Regions from separate parts of the Streptomyces sp. NPDC050549 genome, predicted to be linked through region 2. Evidence: riboswitches for the same ligand, from Rfam matches in the RefSeq annotation. Region 2 holds a riboswitch; the other holds the start of a gene.
The links. A riboswitch is a leader RNA that binds a small molecule or an ion and turns the genes downstream of it on or off. The one in region 2 is predicted to bind ZMP and ZTP.

Region 1 (7,738 bases), on a different contig from region 2:
CCGCGCCCGACGTTCCCGGTGTTGATCGCCGCGCCGATACCGGCCATCACGCCGCAGCCGAGCAGCCCGGCGACGGCCGGGGAGACGGCCGGGTCGACCTTGGTGCACTGCCCGGCCGCGACCAGCGTCTTGTCGGCGAAGGCGCCGATGCCGAGGGCCGGGGAGAGTTCCTGGCCGGTCGAGGCGAGGGTCATCTTCTGCTTCGCGTTGTGGGTGTTGAAGCAGTACTGCGGCCGGCCGCGCAGACAGGCCCGGCAATTGCCGCACACCGCACGCCAGTTGAGGATCACGAAGTCACCCGGGGCGACGTCGGTGACGCCCTCGCCGACCGACTCCACGATCCCCGCCGCCTCGTGCCCCAGCAGGAAGGGGAAGTCGTCGCTGATGCCGCCCTGCTTGTAGTGCAGGTCGGTGTGACAGACCCCGCAGGCCTGTACCTTCACCACGGCCTCACCGGGTCCGGGATCGGGTACGACGATCGTCTCGACCCGGACCGGTTCGTTCTTTCCCGGCGCGATCACGCCGCGCACTTCCTGCGCCATGGTCCTGAACCCTTTCGTCGATCGTTGTCCCTGCCTGAGACCCTACGCGTGACTGATCGGTAAGGGCACGACGGAGGCTCGACAGCGTCGGCGCCGGCCGACGTAGCCTGAATGCTCCGACCGCATCCCGGGGAGCGCCGTGGGCATCGCAGGGACTCGGAGCGACCGGCCGGCCTGGCGGCTGCTCCTCGACTACGTACGACCGCACCGCTGGGCCCTGTTGGCGGGCGCGCTGCTCTCGCTGGTCACCGGCGGCACCGGGCTGCTGCTGCCGCTGGTCGCACGGGGACTCATCGACGACCTGTCGCACGACCGGACGATCACCGGGGCGCTGCTCGCGATGTCGGCCCTGGTGGTCGCCAACGCGGCGGTGGGCGCGCTGGGTTCGTACGTGCTGCGGCGCACCGCCGAGTCGGTGGTGCTCGGCGCGCGGCGCGCCCTGTCGTCGTATCTGCTGCGACTGCGGATCAGCGCGGTGGACCGCAGCGAGCCCGGCGACCTGATGGCCCGCATCACCTCCGACACCACGCTGCTGCGCGAGGTCACCACCGACTCACTGGTGGGCCTCGGCACCGAAGGGCTCATCCTCGTCGCGACGGTGGTGATGATGGGGCTGGTCGACCCCGTGCTGCTGGCCGTCACCCTCGGCGTGATCGTGGGCGCGGGCACCGTGCTCAGTGTGATCGTGCCGCGCATCAACCGGGCCAGCCGGCAGGCGCAGGACGCGATCGGTGTGATGGGTGCCTCGCTGGAGCGGATCCTCGGCGCGCTGCGCACGGTGAAGGCGTCCGGCGCCGAGGACCACGAGGAGCGCACCCTGCACGCGGCGGCCGAGGAGTCGTGGCGGCAGAGCATCCGCGCCGCCAAGTGGGCAGCGGCGGCGGGCAACACGGCCGGCCTGTCCATGCAGATCGCGTTCATCACCGTCCTCGCGGTGGGCGGAGCACGCGTGGCGACGGGCGCGATAGACGTCGGCACGCTGGTCGCCTTCCTCCTCTACGTCTTCTACCTCATGATGCCGATCCAGCAGGTCGTCGGCGCGATCACGCAGTACCAGACGGGCGCTGCGGCCCTCTCCCGCATCCAGGAGGCGCTGCAACTCCCCGCCGAACCCCCGTCCCTCCCCGCCCGGTTGCCCTCCCCCGGCGCCGCACCCGCGGCCCTCGCCTTCGACGACGTCCGCTTCCGCTACGCCGACGACCTGCCCTACGTCCACCACGGCGTGACCTTCTCCGTACCGGCCCAGGGCATGACGGCGTTCGTCGGCCCGTCCGGCGCCGGCAAGACCACCGTGTTCTCCCTCATCGAGCGGTTCTACGACCCCGAGTCCGGCGCCATCACCCTCGACGGCCGGGACCTCGCGGACTGGGAGCTGTCCGGGCTCCGTTCCGCCATCGGCTATGTGGAGCAGGACGCACCGGTTCTCTCGGGCTCCCTGCGCGACAACCTGCTGCTCGGCAATCCGGACGCGAGCGCGGACGACGTCACCCGCGTCCTGAAGACGACCCGTCTCGACGGTCTGGTCGCCCGGCTGCCGAAGGGTGTCGACCCCCTGGTCGGCCACCGCGGCACCCGCCTCTCCGGCGGCGAACGCCAGCGCGTCGCGATCGCCCGCGCCCTGCTGCGCCACCCGCGGCTGCTGCTCCTGGACGAGGCGACCTCGCAGCTCGACGCGGTCAACGAGGCGGCCCTGCGCGACACCGTCGCCGATGTGGCGCGTACGACGACGGTCCTGGTCGTCGCGCACCGGCTGTCCACGGTGACGATGGCCGACCGGATCGTCGTCATGGACGCGGGCCGGGTCCGCGCGGTGGGTACGCACCGGGAGCTGGTGGCCGCCGACCCGCTCTACGCGGAGCTGGCGGCCACCCAGTTCCTCGCCACGGCGGGCTGATCCCGCTCCACGACTGAGGGCCGCCCGTTTCCGGACGGCCCTCAAGGTCTGCGCGCTGCGCGGTCCCGCTACTCGACGGCGGGGAGGAGTCCCGTGACCGGCGCGGCCATGTCGGTGACCTGGTGCAGCTGCTGGAGGTCGTTGAGGTGGTTCAGCGCCTTCATCTGGTCGGCGACCTTCGGGATCTGCGCCTGGTGCTCGGCGGGGATCTCGCTGACCGCGAGCGAGTCCAGCAGGGCGACCGGGCTGACCTTGCCGTCCTTGAAGGCGGGCGCTTCGGCGGCGTTCGCCATCGGCGCGACGAGGCCGGTGACCCCGACGGCGAGACCAACGGCGGCGGCAATACGTCGTGTTGAGATCATGCTTCCAGCAACGCGGAGGGTAGCCGCCCGGTCACGGGCACCGGTCGCCGCTCACCCGTCAGGCGGATCGCGCCGCTCGGTTTGCCGACCCCGGCGCGACGGAGGAGTCTCGTAGGAGAGGCCCGCGCGGCTCGCTCCTGTTCGGGCCGCGGCCCTCCGAGGAGGTAACCATGGGCACCGCGGCACGCCCCGGCTTCGACACCGAAGCCCTGCGCCGGGGCATCGAAGATCACACAGCGGCGACACTTCTGTCGCTCTATGCCGACGACGCCGAGATCCACGTCGTCGACCACCAGACGCAGCCCAGCAACCCCAAGGTCCTGCACGGCAGGGACGAGATCGGCGCCATGCTCGCCGACGTCTACAGCCGCGACATGACGCACAAACTGGAGGAGTGCGTCGTACAGGGGGACCGAGTCGCCTACAGCGAGTCCTGTCAGTACCCGGACGGGACCCGAGTCCTGGCCGAGTCGATGCTCGTACTGGACGACGGCAAGATCACCCGTCAGACCATGATCCAGGCATGGGACGGCTAGCGCGACTGGTGCCGAAGGTCCGGGTCACCACCCGGCTGACCTGGACCTTCTCGGCCAGCACGGTACCCGTCGGCCCCGCTAGGACTCGACGGCGAGCACCAGTTTCCGCAGCAGGTCTGCGAGCGTCCGGCGCTCTGCTGGGGTCAGTGCTGCGAGCAGCGCGAGCTCGCCCGCTTCCTCCGCCGCCACGTGCTCCTCGAGGACTGCGTTTCCGGCGTCGGTGAGGCGCACCCGCACCCGCCGCCGGTCCCCCGTCTCATGGGTGCGGACGATCAGGCCCGCCTCCTCGACGGCCGCCAGCCGCGCGGAGAGCGCCCCACGGGTCAGCCCCAGCAGCTCCGCCAGGTGTGACGGGCTCGTCTCGTACGGTGGCCCGAGCCTGCGCAGCATGAGCAGCACCTTGAACTGCCACTGCTTGAGCCCGTCGGCGTCGAGCACGTCACGCCGCGTCCGACCGGCATGGCGGGCCAGGATCGCCAGCCGGAAGAAGATCTCCTCCTTCACCGGGTCCATCCAGGCGAGTTCCTTCAACCAGAGCGCCACGTGCCGGTCGACCGAGTCCTCCACCGTCTGCCTCCCGCAGTGGTTTTCTTGTGGATAGTTTTTCGCATAACTACCTTCCCCGCCATGACATCCACAGCGAACACGGTCGTCCCCGTCGAGGAACTCATCGCCGCAGCCCACGAGTTGAGCGTCACGGGACGATGGGAGCGCGCCTCCCGCCTCCTGGACGCATGCACCACCGACGGACCGGACCCCCGGGCGCGAATCGCCCGCGCCGCTGCCCAAGTGGCCCTGGAACAGGACTGGTTCGCGGGCACGGACACCGCGACGGCACGTATCGAGGCGGCCGGGAAGGAGTTCCCGGGCGGCGACTGGGACGTGGACTTCGCGCGACTGCGGAACACCTACCGACGGCTGCTCGTCGTCGACGGCCGGCTCCGGTTGGGCCCGGCCGGGAAGGACCCGCAAGCCCTCACCTCCCTGCTCCGCGAAGCGGAGTCGCTGCGGGACGACGCCCCGGACGAGGGGCGCCGGGGCTGGGCGGAGATGTACCTCGGCCTGATCACGGACAACCACTTCGCCGACCTGACGAACGCACCCTCCCACTACATGTCCGCGCTGCGCGCCGCCGAGTCGGGCGAGGACCCGCTGCTGGCCCGAGAGGCCCTGCGCCACCTGGGCGACCACGACCACGACGCCGGTGACCACGAACTGGCCCTGAATCGCTGGCGCCGGGCTGCCACGCTCGGCGCAGGCGCGGGTACGGTCCCCGGCACACTCTCCCAGCAGCTGCTGCTCGCCGTCCTGGCCAGGGACTCCGGCGACGAGGCCGGGGCCAGGGCACTCGCGACGGAGGTCGCCCGCTGGGCGGAGGCCATCGGGGCGCCACGCCTCGCGGCCCAGGCCCGGGACTTCCTGACCGGTGTCGACCCGACGCAGCCGCCCGCCGAGAGCGGGTCCTGACGGCCGTAGAACTCTCTCGGTTAGGCTGTTCGTGGGTCGTGACTGGCGCTGAGGTGGAGCACCACCGTGGAGCGGCCCACGCGGAGTGAATGCCGTGCGCCTGGGCGATCGGTCAACCAGCTCAGGAGTGGATCATGTCCCAGGCACGGCTCATGGACGGCAGCGCGCTCGCCCGGCGCATCGTCGAGGACACCGCGAAACAGGCCGCCGACCTCACGGAACGCACCGGTACGGCGCCCTGTCTGGCGACGGTTCTGGTCGGCGCCGACCCGGCCTCCGTCACCTACGTCCGGATGAAGCAGAACCGCAGCCGCAAGGCCGGCATCGAGTCCCGGCACGTCGAACTCCTCGCCACCACGACCACCGCCGAACTGGTCGCGACCCTCACCACGCTCTCCGCCGACCCCACCGTCCACGGCATCCTGCTCCAGCACCCGATGGGTGAACACATCGACGAGCGGGCCGCGTTCGAGGCGATCGCGCCGGAGAAGGACGTCGACGGCGTCACCTTCGCGTCCTTCGCGGCGATGAGCTTCGGTCTGCCGGGCTTCGTGTCCTGCACGCCCGGCGGCATCATGCGGCTGCTCGACGAGTACGACGTCGACCCGTCCGGCAAGCGGGCCGTCGTCGTGGGCCGCAGCGCGATCCTCGGCAAGCCGGCAGGCATGCTGCTCCTGGCGCGCGACGCGACGGTCACCTACTGCCACTCCCGCACCCGTGACCTGTCGGCGGCGGTCCGCGAGGCGGACATCGTGGTCGCGGCGGTGGGGCGCCCCCGGCTGATCCGCGGCGAGGACATCAAGCCGGGCGCGGTCGTGCTCGACGCGGGCTACAACGCGGGCAACGTCGGCGACGTCGACTTCGACTCCGCCGCCGAACGTGCCTCACTGATCACGCCGGTGCCGGGCGGCGTCGGCCCGATGACGATCGCCACGCTCCTGGAACAGACCGTGACGGCCGCGGCCCGGCAGCTCGGGGTGTGATCAGCGCGTCCACGCGCTGTAGTCCATGACGTCCCCGGCCTTGACGCCGTACTCGGGCTGGTCCTTCGTGAAGGTGCTCTCCATCCCGAGGACGGCGCCGGTGGCCGGATCCATGATCAGCATCAGGCGGCTGCCCGACTGCCGATACACATAAGCCTCCCCGCGCCGCCCGAGGCGGTCGGTCACCTCCCCCACCGGCCGCAGCCCGTCCGCCCCCGCGAGCAGCCGCGCCAACGCGGCCGACTCACGCGCCCCCAGCGTCCAGTGATCCAGCAACTCCCCAACAGCGGCGAGAAGTTCGGGAGTGGTCAACGGCGTCTTGCTGTACGTGGCCTCCTGGAGGTACGCCCGCAGTCCCGCCACGTCGTGCGGGGGCCGGGCCTCGGGCGGGACATCGCTCCAACTCGGCGGATACGTCGTCTCCTTGACGACATGCCCGTCCTCGACGACACGTTCCGTATGGCTGTCGTCCCCGTTCCAGCGCACGATGCGTTCCTCGGGGATGGTGACCGGTGGTTTGTCGTCGGACATGCCGAGACTCCAAGACTGCACATGAGTTCCCTTGCGCAGAGCGGGATTTCCGTCGACCGCGACCGCCGCGGCGAGAGCGGCGAGCTGTCCCAGGGACACGGGCGTGGAGTTCGCCTGCACGACCAGAGGGCGGGGCGCCGCCACGGCGGGAGTGCCGCTCGGTCCGCCCAGCAACAGCGTGAACACGGTGGCCACTACGGCGACTCCGGCCACGAGACTCCAGAGCAGCCGACGACGCCGTTCGTTCAGCAGCCGGTTGAGCCGACGTGAGGCGTGGTGGTCCAGAGGTCCATCGCCGTAGAAAGGCCCGTCCACCGTGAACGGATTGGCGCTGCGCAGGAGTTCGAGCTCATCAGCCATGGCGATACTCCTCCGGTCCACCTGTAGTGCCCCAAAGGGGCGCGGGGAACTGCGCGACCGGCCACGACGGCGCGGCAGAAGACTCGATCAACACCCCGCACCGCCAAGCACCACGAGCCGGTCGATCTCCGCCCTCAACCGACGCCGCGCCCGATGCAACCGCATGGCCGCAGCCCGCACACCGCACCCCAGAACCACGGCGACCTCCTCCACACCCAGCTCCTCCCACGCAGTCAGCCGCAGTACCTCCTGATCGGCCGGCGACAGCCGCGCGAGCGCCTCGTGCACCCAGGAACCAGGCGTCTCCGCGTCGGGCCCGGCAGCCACCTGCCGCCCGTGCGCGCTCTCGTCGTTGCCCAGCCGATGGACAAGCCGACGGCGACGTCCATACCCCCGCACCGCGTTGGCCAGGCAGTTCCGGGCAACGCCGTACAGCCAGGGCAGCGGGGCCTGCGGCAGGTCCGCACGGCGGCGCCAGGCGACGGTGAAGACCTCCGCCACCACTTCCTCCACCTCACCGCTCCGCCCGTCCAGTCGCCGGGCAACGTAGCGGCTGACCGCCCAGTAGTGCTCGCGATAGGCAGCGGCGAAGATCTCGTCGTTGCTCATGTTCCGTTCGTGTCCGGCACCCGGGCGATCGTCACACCCGTTCTCGTGATTCTCGTCGCGCCCGTCGAGTGTGACGGGCGGCCGGGGGGCGGACACAGGCGGGGCGTGAGAGACCTCAAGAGCATCAAGTGGCTGACGACCACGGATCACAAGACGATCGGCACGCTGTATCTGGTCACGGCGTTCGGGTTCTTCCTGATCGGCGGCGTCATGGCGCTCCTCATGCGCGCCGAACTCGCCAGACCCGGACTGCAGATCATGTCCAACGAGCAGTTCAACCAGGCGTTCACGATGCACGGCACGATCATGCTGCTGATGTTCGCGACGCCGCTGTTCGCCGGTTTCACGAACTGGATCATGCCGTTGCAGATCGGCGCGCCCGACGTGGCGTTCCCGCGGCTGAACATGTTCGCCTACTGGCTCTACCTCTTCGGCTCGACCATCGCGGTGGGCG
Region 2 (7,738 bases):
GCGCGGCGTTCAGGCCGTGGCTGTTGTCGATCGTCGCCAACGAGACGAGGAACACCGTGCGTACGGCGGCACGCCAGCGCACGCTCGCCGGCCGGGAGGCCGCGTTCACGGAGGCCGAGCCGCTGATACCGGAATCGGCGGATCCGGCGGTCGCCACGCTGGAGACGGAGCGCCGCACGGCCCTGTTGTCCGCCCTGGAGCAGCTGAGCGAGGAGCACCGCCTGGTCGTGACCTACCGCTATCTCCTGGAGATGGACGAGCCGGAGACGGCCCAGGCCCTGGGCTGGCCGCGCGGGACGGTGAAGTCCCGGCTGAGCCGCGCGTTGAGAAAACTCGGGCGGCTGCTGCCGGATTTCCGGCCTCGGGAAGGGGGTGACGAGTGTGGGTGACGGACGGGAGTCCTACGAGGGTGAGGGCACCGGCGCCGGTTCTCGGTTGCCGGAGGAGCTGCGGGCGCTGGGGCGTTCGCTGGACGCGCGGAGCGCTGGTGAGGGCGGGGCGGCCGGAGCCGAGTCGATGGTCGAGCGGGTGCTGGCGCAGATACTGGCCGAGCAGATCCCGGTCCCCGTCCGGGAGGCCGGGCCGGGCGGGGTCCGGGCGCGGCTGCGCGCCGTGCGGCACTGGGCGCGGCTGCGCCGGCGCGCGCTGACGGCGGCCCTGTGCGGTCTGCTGACGGTGCTCGTGCTCACGCCTCCCGTGCGGGCCGCGGTCTTCGAGTGGTTCGGCTTCGGCGGGGTCGAGGTGCGGTACGACCCGTCCGCGGTGCCCTCCGCCGGTGCCGTGGTGCCCGGGTGCGGCCGGTCGGTGACCTTGGCGCAGGCCCGTCGGCAGGCGGGGTTCGAGCCACTGGTGCCGGACGCGCTGGGTGTTCCGGACGCGGTGACGGTGACCGGCGAACCGCGCGGGCGCTTTCTGGTCAGTCTGTGCTGGCGGGAGGGCGGGCACACGGTCCGGGTCGACGAGTATCCGGCGCGACTGGACATCGGCTTCGCCAAGACGGTGAGCCAACCGCCGGAATGGCTGTCGCTGGATGCGTCCGTCCCGCCGGACGGCATACAGGACCCGGCGCTGTGGTTCGCGCGGCCGCATCTGCTGAGCTTCTGGCTGGTGGACGCGGACGGCGACCGCTTTACGCGGGGGGAGCGGACGGCCGGTCCGACGCTGCTGTGGACGCATCCGGTCGGCGGAGTTCCCGGTGGGGATCTGACGTTCCGTCTGGAAGGGGTGGCGTCGAAGCAGCGGGCGGTGGAGATCGCCAAGTCGCTCGACCGGCAGGAGTCGGGCGACTAGGGCGGGTGGAGTGGGAACCCCGGCGGGTCGGGCGGTGTACCAGAAGTGACAGGCGGCTCGCGGGCGGGCCGTAGGGGGATCGGCTGGTTGGGGGTTCGGATGTCCGGAGCAGGAAGTGCGGTCAGGACAAGCGGGATCGCGGCCGGGTTGCGCGAAGTGACGGCTCTGGGCGGGGCGTTGGCGATGACGCTGTCGCTGATGGTGTGGGGTGCGTCGGAGGCGGCCGCGGGCGGGCCGACCAGCGTGCTCGTCACCTCGCCGACGAGCGGACGGGCCACGGCGCTGTACTACTCGGACGAACAGTACGGAAAGCTCCAGCAGTTGCTCGGCCCCGAGGGCAGGGGCACCCGCGACAAGCCGCCCGGGGCCGATCTGACCCAGGCCCGCCAGATCAATGTCACCTGGCTGGCGCACGACATATCGCCGTGGCGGATCGACCGGGTCTTTCCCGTCGAGTCCCGTCCGCAGGCGGTGTGGATCCACACGGCGGCCGATGTGCCGGAGAACGCGCATCTGAACGGCTATTGGCATCGCGCCGAGCATCCGGCCCAACTGCGCGCTCTCTTGCGGAAGTTAGGAGTGACGGGCACGGGCACCGGGTCCGACGGCTATTCGGGCATCTTCCCGGCACCGTGGCAGCCGACCGAGTCCGCTCCGGCCACAGCCGCACCTGACAGCGACGCGGAGACCGGCACGGTGCGGGCCACCGTGGGGGACAAGGACGACGGCACCGACCGGTGGTGGGCAATACCGGGCGCGGCGGCCGGAGCGGTACTGGCCCTCGTGCTGCGGCCGTTCGCCGTGCGGCTGCCGCCGGACCTGTGGCGGAAGGGGCGGGAGCCGGGGCCCAGGCAGGAGTTGCGGGACGTGTGAGGGGTGGAGGGGCGCGGGATGGAACGCGGGAGCTTGCGGGGCATGTGTCTGGTCGCTGCGTCGGTGTTGATGGCTCTGGCCGGAGCGGCTCGGGTGCAGGCTGCCGGGACGGCTCAGGTGCGGGTCCAGGATCCGTACCGGGACATCCCGGATCTGGCGCTGGTCGTGGCGGGTGACACGGGCCGGACCGAGACGTGGCATTCCGGGGAGGCGTCGTTCGCGCGCCTGTGGACGTTGTTGCTGCCGACGTACGCGGGGACGGAGCGGGTGCCGCAGGCATGGGAGGCGGGCCGGTATCCGGCGGTGCGGATCACCGTGGTGTGGGGGCTGACCGGGGTCGGCGGCTGGCCCCGGACGAGTCGGGCCCCCGGTGGTGATGTGGCGGTGGAGCGGGAGGACCAGCTGTTCGTCGCCGGGGACGGAACACCGTGGGTGCGGACGGATCCGGCGCCGGAGGTGGCGGACGACGACATCCGCTGGCATCGGGCGCCGCGCGCGGTCTTCACGCGGATGGAGCGGGCAGGGCTGCTCGGTGCGGTCGGGGGCGTTACCGGAGCCGGCGCCGCGAAGGACGAGCCCGGGCCTGCCGAGCGGGTCGGGTGGGCGACCGCGGGGCTCGCCGTCGGCATCGGCGGCACGCTGCTGATACGCCGCGCGGCGGCCCGGCGTGAGGCCGGACCGCCGCGCGATGAACCACGACAGGAACTCATCGATCTGTGAGAGTCACCGATCTTTGACAACTCGACAGAGGACGTATGCCGGCTGTCAGCCGAGGTCGATCTCCGGGTACAGCGGGAAGCCGGACACCAGGTCCGTCGCCCTGCGGGAGATCTCGTCGGAGACCTTTTCGTCCAGGACGTGGCTCGCCTTGCTCGGCGCTCCCGACTTCGTCGTGCCCGGCTCGGCGGTGGTGAGGACCCGGTCGATGAGAGCGGCGACCTCGTCCATCTCGGCGGTACCCAGGCCGCGGGTGGTCAGGGCGGGGGTGCCGATGCGGATGCCGGAGGTGTACCAGGCGCCGTTCGGGTCGGCGGGGATCGCGTTGCGGTTGGTGACGATGCCCGAGTCGAGCAGCGCGGCCTCGGCCTGGCGGCCGGTGAGGCCGTAGGAGGAGGCGACGTCGATCAGGTTGAGGTGGTTGTCGGTGCCACCGGTGACAAGGGTGGCGCCCCGGCGCATCAGGCCGTCCGCCAGCGCCCGGGAGTTGTCGACGATGCGCTGGGCGTAGTCCCGGAAGGAGGGCTGCCGGGCCTCGGCGAGGGCGACGGCCTTGGCTGCCATGACGTGCGGGAGCGGGCCGCCGAGGACCATCGGGCAGCCGCGGTCGACCTGGTCCTTGAGGGAGTCGTCGCACAGGACCATGCCGCCGCGCGGGCCGCGCAGCGACTTGTGGGTGGTGGTGGTGACGATCTGGGCGTGCGGGACCGGGTCGAAGTCGCCGGTCAGGACCTTGCCCGCGACCAGGCCGGCGAAGTGCGCCATGTCGACCATGAGGGTCGCGCCGACCTCGTCGGCGATCTCGCGCATGATGCGGAAGTTCACCAGGCGGGGGTAGGCGGAGTAGCCGGCCACGATGATCAGCGGCTTGAAGTCGCGGGCCGAGGCGCGCAGGGCGTCGTAGTCGATGAGGCCGGTCGCCGGGTCGGTGCCGTAGGAGCGTTGGTCGAACATCTTGCCGGAGATGTTCGGGCGGAAGCCGTGGGTGAGGTGGCCGCCGGCGTCCAGGGACATGCCGAGCATGCGCTGGTTGCCGAAGGCCTGGCGGAGTTCGGCCCAGTCGGCGTCGGAGAGGTCGTTGACCTGGCGGACGCCCGCCTTCGCGAGAGCGGGGACCTCGACGCGGTCGGCGAGGACCGACCAGAAGGCGACGAGGTTGGCGTCGATGCCTGAGTGCGGCTGGACGTAGGCGTGGCGGGCGCCGAAAAGTTCGCGCGCGTGCTCGGCGGCGAGGGACTCGACCGTGTCGACGTTGCGGCAGCCGGCGTAGAAGCGGCGGCCGACGGTGCCCTCGGCGTACTTGTCGCTGAACCAGTTGCCCATGGCCAGCAGGGTGGCCGGGGAGGCGTAGTTCTCGGAGGCGATCAGCTTGAGCATCTCGCGCTGGTCGGCGAGTTCCTGGCCGATGGCGTCGGCGACGCGCGGCTCGACGGCACGGATCACATCGAGGGCGGCGCGGAAGGCGGTGGACTCGTTGGAGAGGGGCGCGGAATTGTCGGGCATGGGGACCTCCGGACGTGGCGTTCGGCGTTCACGGTACGGCCCAGGCGCACGGCACACATTGCAGCTCGGGCCGCTCCCCGATGGTCGGTCCCATCCCAGCGCGCCAGTCACGGCCCGCCGGTCAGCCTACCGGGCGGGCCGGACGGTGCGGCTCCCGCGTCCACCATGCGGGCGAGGATAGGAAAGGGGCAACCTCACCCCCGGGAGACGCCGTGACCAGTACGGAAGCCCTCATCGCCGCCGCCGAGGCGCACACCCCGCACACCTATCACCCGCTGCCGGTGGTGATCGCCACGGCCGAGGGCGCGTGGATGACGGACGTGGCGGGGCGGCGCTATCTGGACCTGCTCGCCGGGTACTCGGCGCTGAACTTCGGGCACGGCAACCCACGGCTGATCGCGGCGGCGAAGGCGCAGTTGGACCGGGTGACGCTGACGTCGCGGGCGTTCCACCACGACCGGTTCGGCGCGTTCTGCGAGCAGTTGGCCGAGTTGTGCGGCATGGAGCTGGTGCTGCCGATGAACACGGGCGCGGAGGCGGTGGAGACCGCGCTGAAGACGGCCCGGAAGTGGGGGTACCGGGTCAAGGGAGTACCTGCGGGACGAGCGAAGATCGTGGTGGCGGGCAACAACTTCCACGGCCGTACGACGACGATCGTCGGCTTCTCCACCGACCCGGAGGCGCGGGCGGACTTCGGGCCGTACACGCCGGGCTTCGAGATCGTGCCGTACGGGGATCTGACCGCGATGCGGGCGGCGGTCAGCGAGAACACGGTGGCCGTGCTGTTGGAGCCGATCCAGGGCGAGGCGGGGGTGCTGGTGCCGCCGGCCGGATATCTGCCGGGGGTACGGGAGTTGACGCGCGAGCGGAACGCCCTCCTCATCGCCGACGAGATCCAGTCGGGGCTCGGGCGGACGGGACGGACGTTCGCGTGCGAGCACGAGGGCGTCGTGCCCGACATGTATGTGCTGGGCAAGGCGCTGGGCGGCGGGGTGGTACCGGTGTCGGCGGTGGTGTCGAGCGCCGAGGTCCTGGGGGTGTTCCGGCCCGGGGAGCACGGGTCGACGTTCGGCGGGAATCCGCTGGCGTGTGCGGTGGCGCTGGAGGTGATCGCCATGCTGCGGACGGGCGAGTACCAGGCGCGGGCGGCGCAGCTCGGGGAGCATCTGCACGGGGAGCTGCGGCAGTTGAAGGACACCGGGCGGGTGACGGCGGTGCGTGGGCGGGGACTGTGGGCCGGGGTCGACATCGCTCCGGCGGTCGGGACGGGCCGGGAGGTCTCGGAGCGGCTGATGGAGCGGGGCGTCCTGGTGAAGGACACCCACGGGTCGACGATCCGGATCGCACCGCCGCTGATGATCAGCGAGGAGGACCTGGACCGGGGACTGGCCGGGCTGCGGGCGGTGCTGGGCGTCTAGAGATCGGTGAGAGGGCCGGCACCGGAGGCGGGGGGCGTTCTCCCCTCCCCTAGAGTCCCTTTGTGCTCTTTGGAATGGTGTGCGCGCTCGGCGCGGCGATCTGCTTCGGTACGGCGACGGTCCTGCAGGCGGTCGCCACGCGGGCGGCGACGACGGGTGGGGGCGGGGACGCGGCGCTGTTGCTGCGGGCGCTGCGGCAGTGGCGGTACATGGCGGGGCTCGCGCTGGACGGGCTGGGGTTCGTGTTCCAGATCGCGGCGCTGCGGTCGCTGCCCATCTACGCGGTCGGGGCGGCCCTGGCGTCGAGCCTCGCGGTGACGGCGGTGGTGGCCGCGCGGCTGCTGAAGGTGCGGCTCAGCGGGGTGGAGTGGGCGGCCGTCGGGGTGGTGTGCGCGGGGCTTGCGATGCTGGGGCTGGCGTCCGGGGCGGAGGGGGACCGGGCCGGGTCCATGGCATTGAAGTGGGCGATGCTGGGGACGGCCGGTGCGGTGCTGCTGCTCGGGCTGGTCGGTGGGCGACTGCCGGAGCGGGGGCGGGCGTTGACGCTCGGGCTTGGCGCCGGGTTCGGGTTCGGGGTCGTCGAGGTGGCGGTCCGACTGATCGACTCGCTCTCACCGTCGGCGCTGGTCGGAAATCCGGCGACGTACGCGCTGCTGGTCGGTGGGGGCGCCGCGTTCCTGCTGCTGACGACCGCTCTGCAACGGGGGTCGGTGACGACGGCCACGGCAGGGTTGGTGATCGGGGAGACGATCGGGCCTGCGGCGGTGGGGGTGGTGTGGCTCGGGGACCGTACGCGGGAGGGGTTGGAGTGGCTGGCGGTACTGGGGTTTGTGGTGGCGGTGGTGGGGGCGCTGGCGTTGGCACGGTTCGGGGAGGCGCCGACCTCCGGCGGTGCAGCGGTGGAGGGTGCAGGTGAGTTGGGGTGACCGTCCCTGGGGGGCTGCGCCCCCGGACGGGGTGATTCTTACCGGCCCTCGTTCAAGGGTGAGCCCTCACGGCAGCACCCTGCACAGTGCCTCCACCGCCCCCGCCCACGCGTGGTCCGGCGGGGTGCCGTAGCCCACCACCAGGGCGTCCAGGGGGTCGGCCTGGGCCCGGGCGTGACGGTAGGAGGAGAGGGAGTGGAGGGCCAGGCCCTGCCAGGCGGCGGCCTGGACCACGGACTGCTCGGTGGCGGGTGGGAGCCTGAGGACGGCGTGGAAGCCGGCGGCGATGCCGGTGACGTGGACGTCGGGGGCGTGCTGGGCCAGGGCCTCGACGAGGTTGTCGCGGCGGCGGCGGTAGCGCAGGCGGGCGGCGCGGACGTGGCGGTCGTGGGCACCGGAGGTGATGAACTCGGCGAGGGTCAGCTGGTCCAGGACGCCGCAGGTGTCGACGCCGCCCTTCGCCTTCACGACCTCCTCGGCGAGTGACGGGGGCAGGACCAGCCAGGCCAGGCGGAGACCCGGGGCGAGGGATTTGCTGGCGGTGCCGAGGTAGACGACGTGGTCGGGGTCGAGGCCCTGGAGGGCGCCGATCGGCTGGCGGTCGTAGCGGAACTCGCCGTCGTAGTCGTCCTCCAGGACGACACCGCCGGTGCGCCGGGCCCAGTCGACGACGGCGGAGCGGCGGTCGTGGCGGAGCGGGACGCCCATGGGGAACTGGTGGGCCGGGGTGAGGAGGACAGCCGGCTCGTCCGTCAACTGCCCCGGGTTCGTGCCCAGTTCGTCGAAAGGGAGCGGGCGGGTGCGCAGACCGGCCCCGTCGAGGATCTGCCAGTGCGCGGGCAGGCCGTAGGACTCCACCGCGATGGTGTGGGCGCCGCGGGCCCTCAGCGCTGTGCCGATCAGCCGCAGGCCGTTGGAGATGCCCGCGCTGATCACGATGTGCTCGGGGTCGGCGCGGACGCCGCGGGCCCGGGCGAGGTAGGCGGCGAGGGCGGTGCGCAGTTCGGCACG

Region 1: it holds a riboswitch for ZMP and ZTP, as region 2 does, so the genes downstream of both, AB0I51_RS39580 (bifunctional 5,10-methylenetetrahydrofolate dehydrogenase/5,10-methenyltetrahydrofolate cyclohydrolase) here and AB0I51_RS14815 (glycine hydroxymethyltransferase) in region 2, are expected to answer to the same signal.

What each region holds. Positions count from the first base shown of each region.
Region 1 is NZ_JBFAJD010000041.1:81,297-89,034, forward strand. Features, by position in the region: gene AB0I51_RS39550 (S-(hydroxymethyl)mycothiol dehydrogenase) at 1-542, opposite strand, end outside; gene AB0I51_RS39555 (ABC transporter ATP-binding protein) at 682-2,436, shown strand; gene AB0I51_RS39560 (hypothetical protein) at 2,505-2,798, opposite strand; gene AB0I51_RS39565 (nuclear transport factor 2 family protein) at 2,969-3,334, shown strand; gene AB0I51_RS39570 (MarR family transcriptional regulator) at 3,413-3,901, opposite strand; gene AB0I51_RS39575 (hypothetical protein) at 3,962-4,801, shown strand; ZMP/ZTP riboswitch at 4,830-4,914, shown strand; gene AB0I51_RS39580 (bifunctional 5,10-methylenetetrahydrofolate dehydrogenase/5,10-methenyltetrahydrofolate cyclohydrolase) at 4,936-5,784, shown strand; gene AB0I51_RS39585 (CU044_5270 family protein) at 5,785-6,675, opposite strand; gene AB0I51_RS39590 (sigma-70 family RNA polymerase sigma factor) at 6,763-7,284, opposite strand; partial or broken gene AB0I51_RS39595 (cbb3-type cytochrome c oxidase subunit I) at 7,390-7,738, shown strand, end outside.
Region 2 is NZ_JBFAJD010000008.1:177,028-184,765, reverse strand. Features, by position in the region: gene AB0I51_RS14835 (RNA polymerase sigma factor) at 1-389, shown strand, start outside; gene AB0I51_RS14830 (hypothetical protein) at 382-1,290, shown strand; gene AB0I51_RS14825 (hypothetical protein) at 1,390-2,163, shown strand; gene AB0I51_RS14820 (hypothetical protein) at 2,182-2,883, shown strand; gene AB0I51_RS14815 (glycine hydroxymethyltransferase) at 2,929-4,383, opposite strand; ZMP/ZTP riboswitch at 4,415-4,504, opposite strand; gene rocD (ornithine--oxo-acid transaminase) at 4,596-5,801, shown strand; gene AB0I51_RS14805 (hypothetical protein) at 5,876-6,727, shown strand; gene AB0I51_RS14800 (PLP-dependent aminotransferase family protein) at 6,794-7,738, opposite strand, start outside.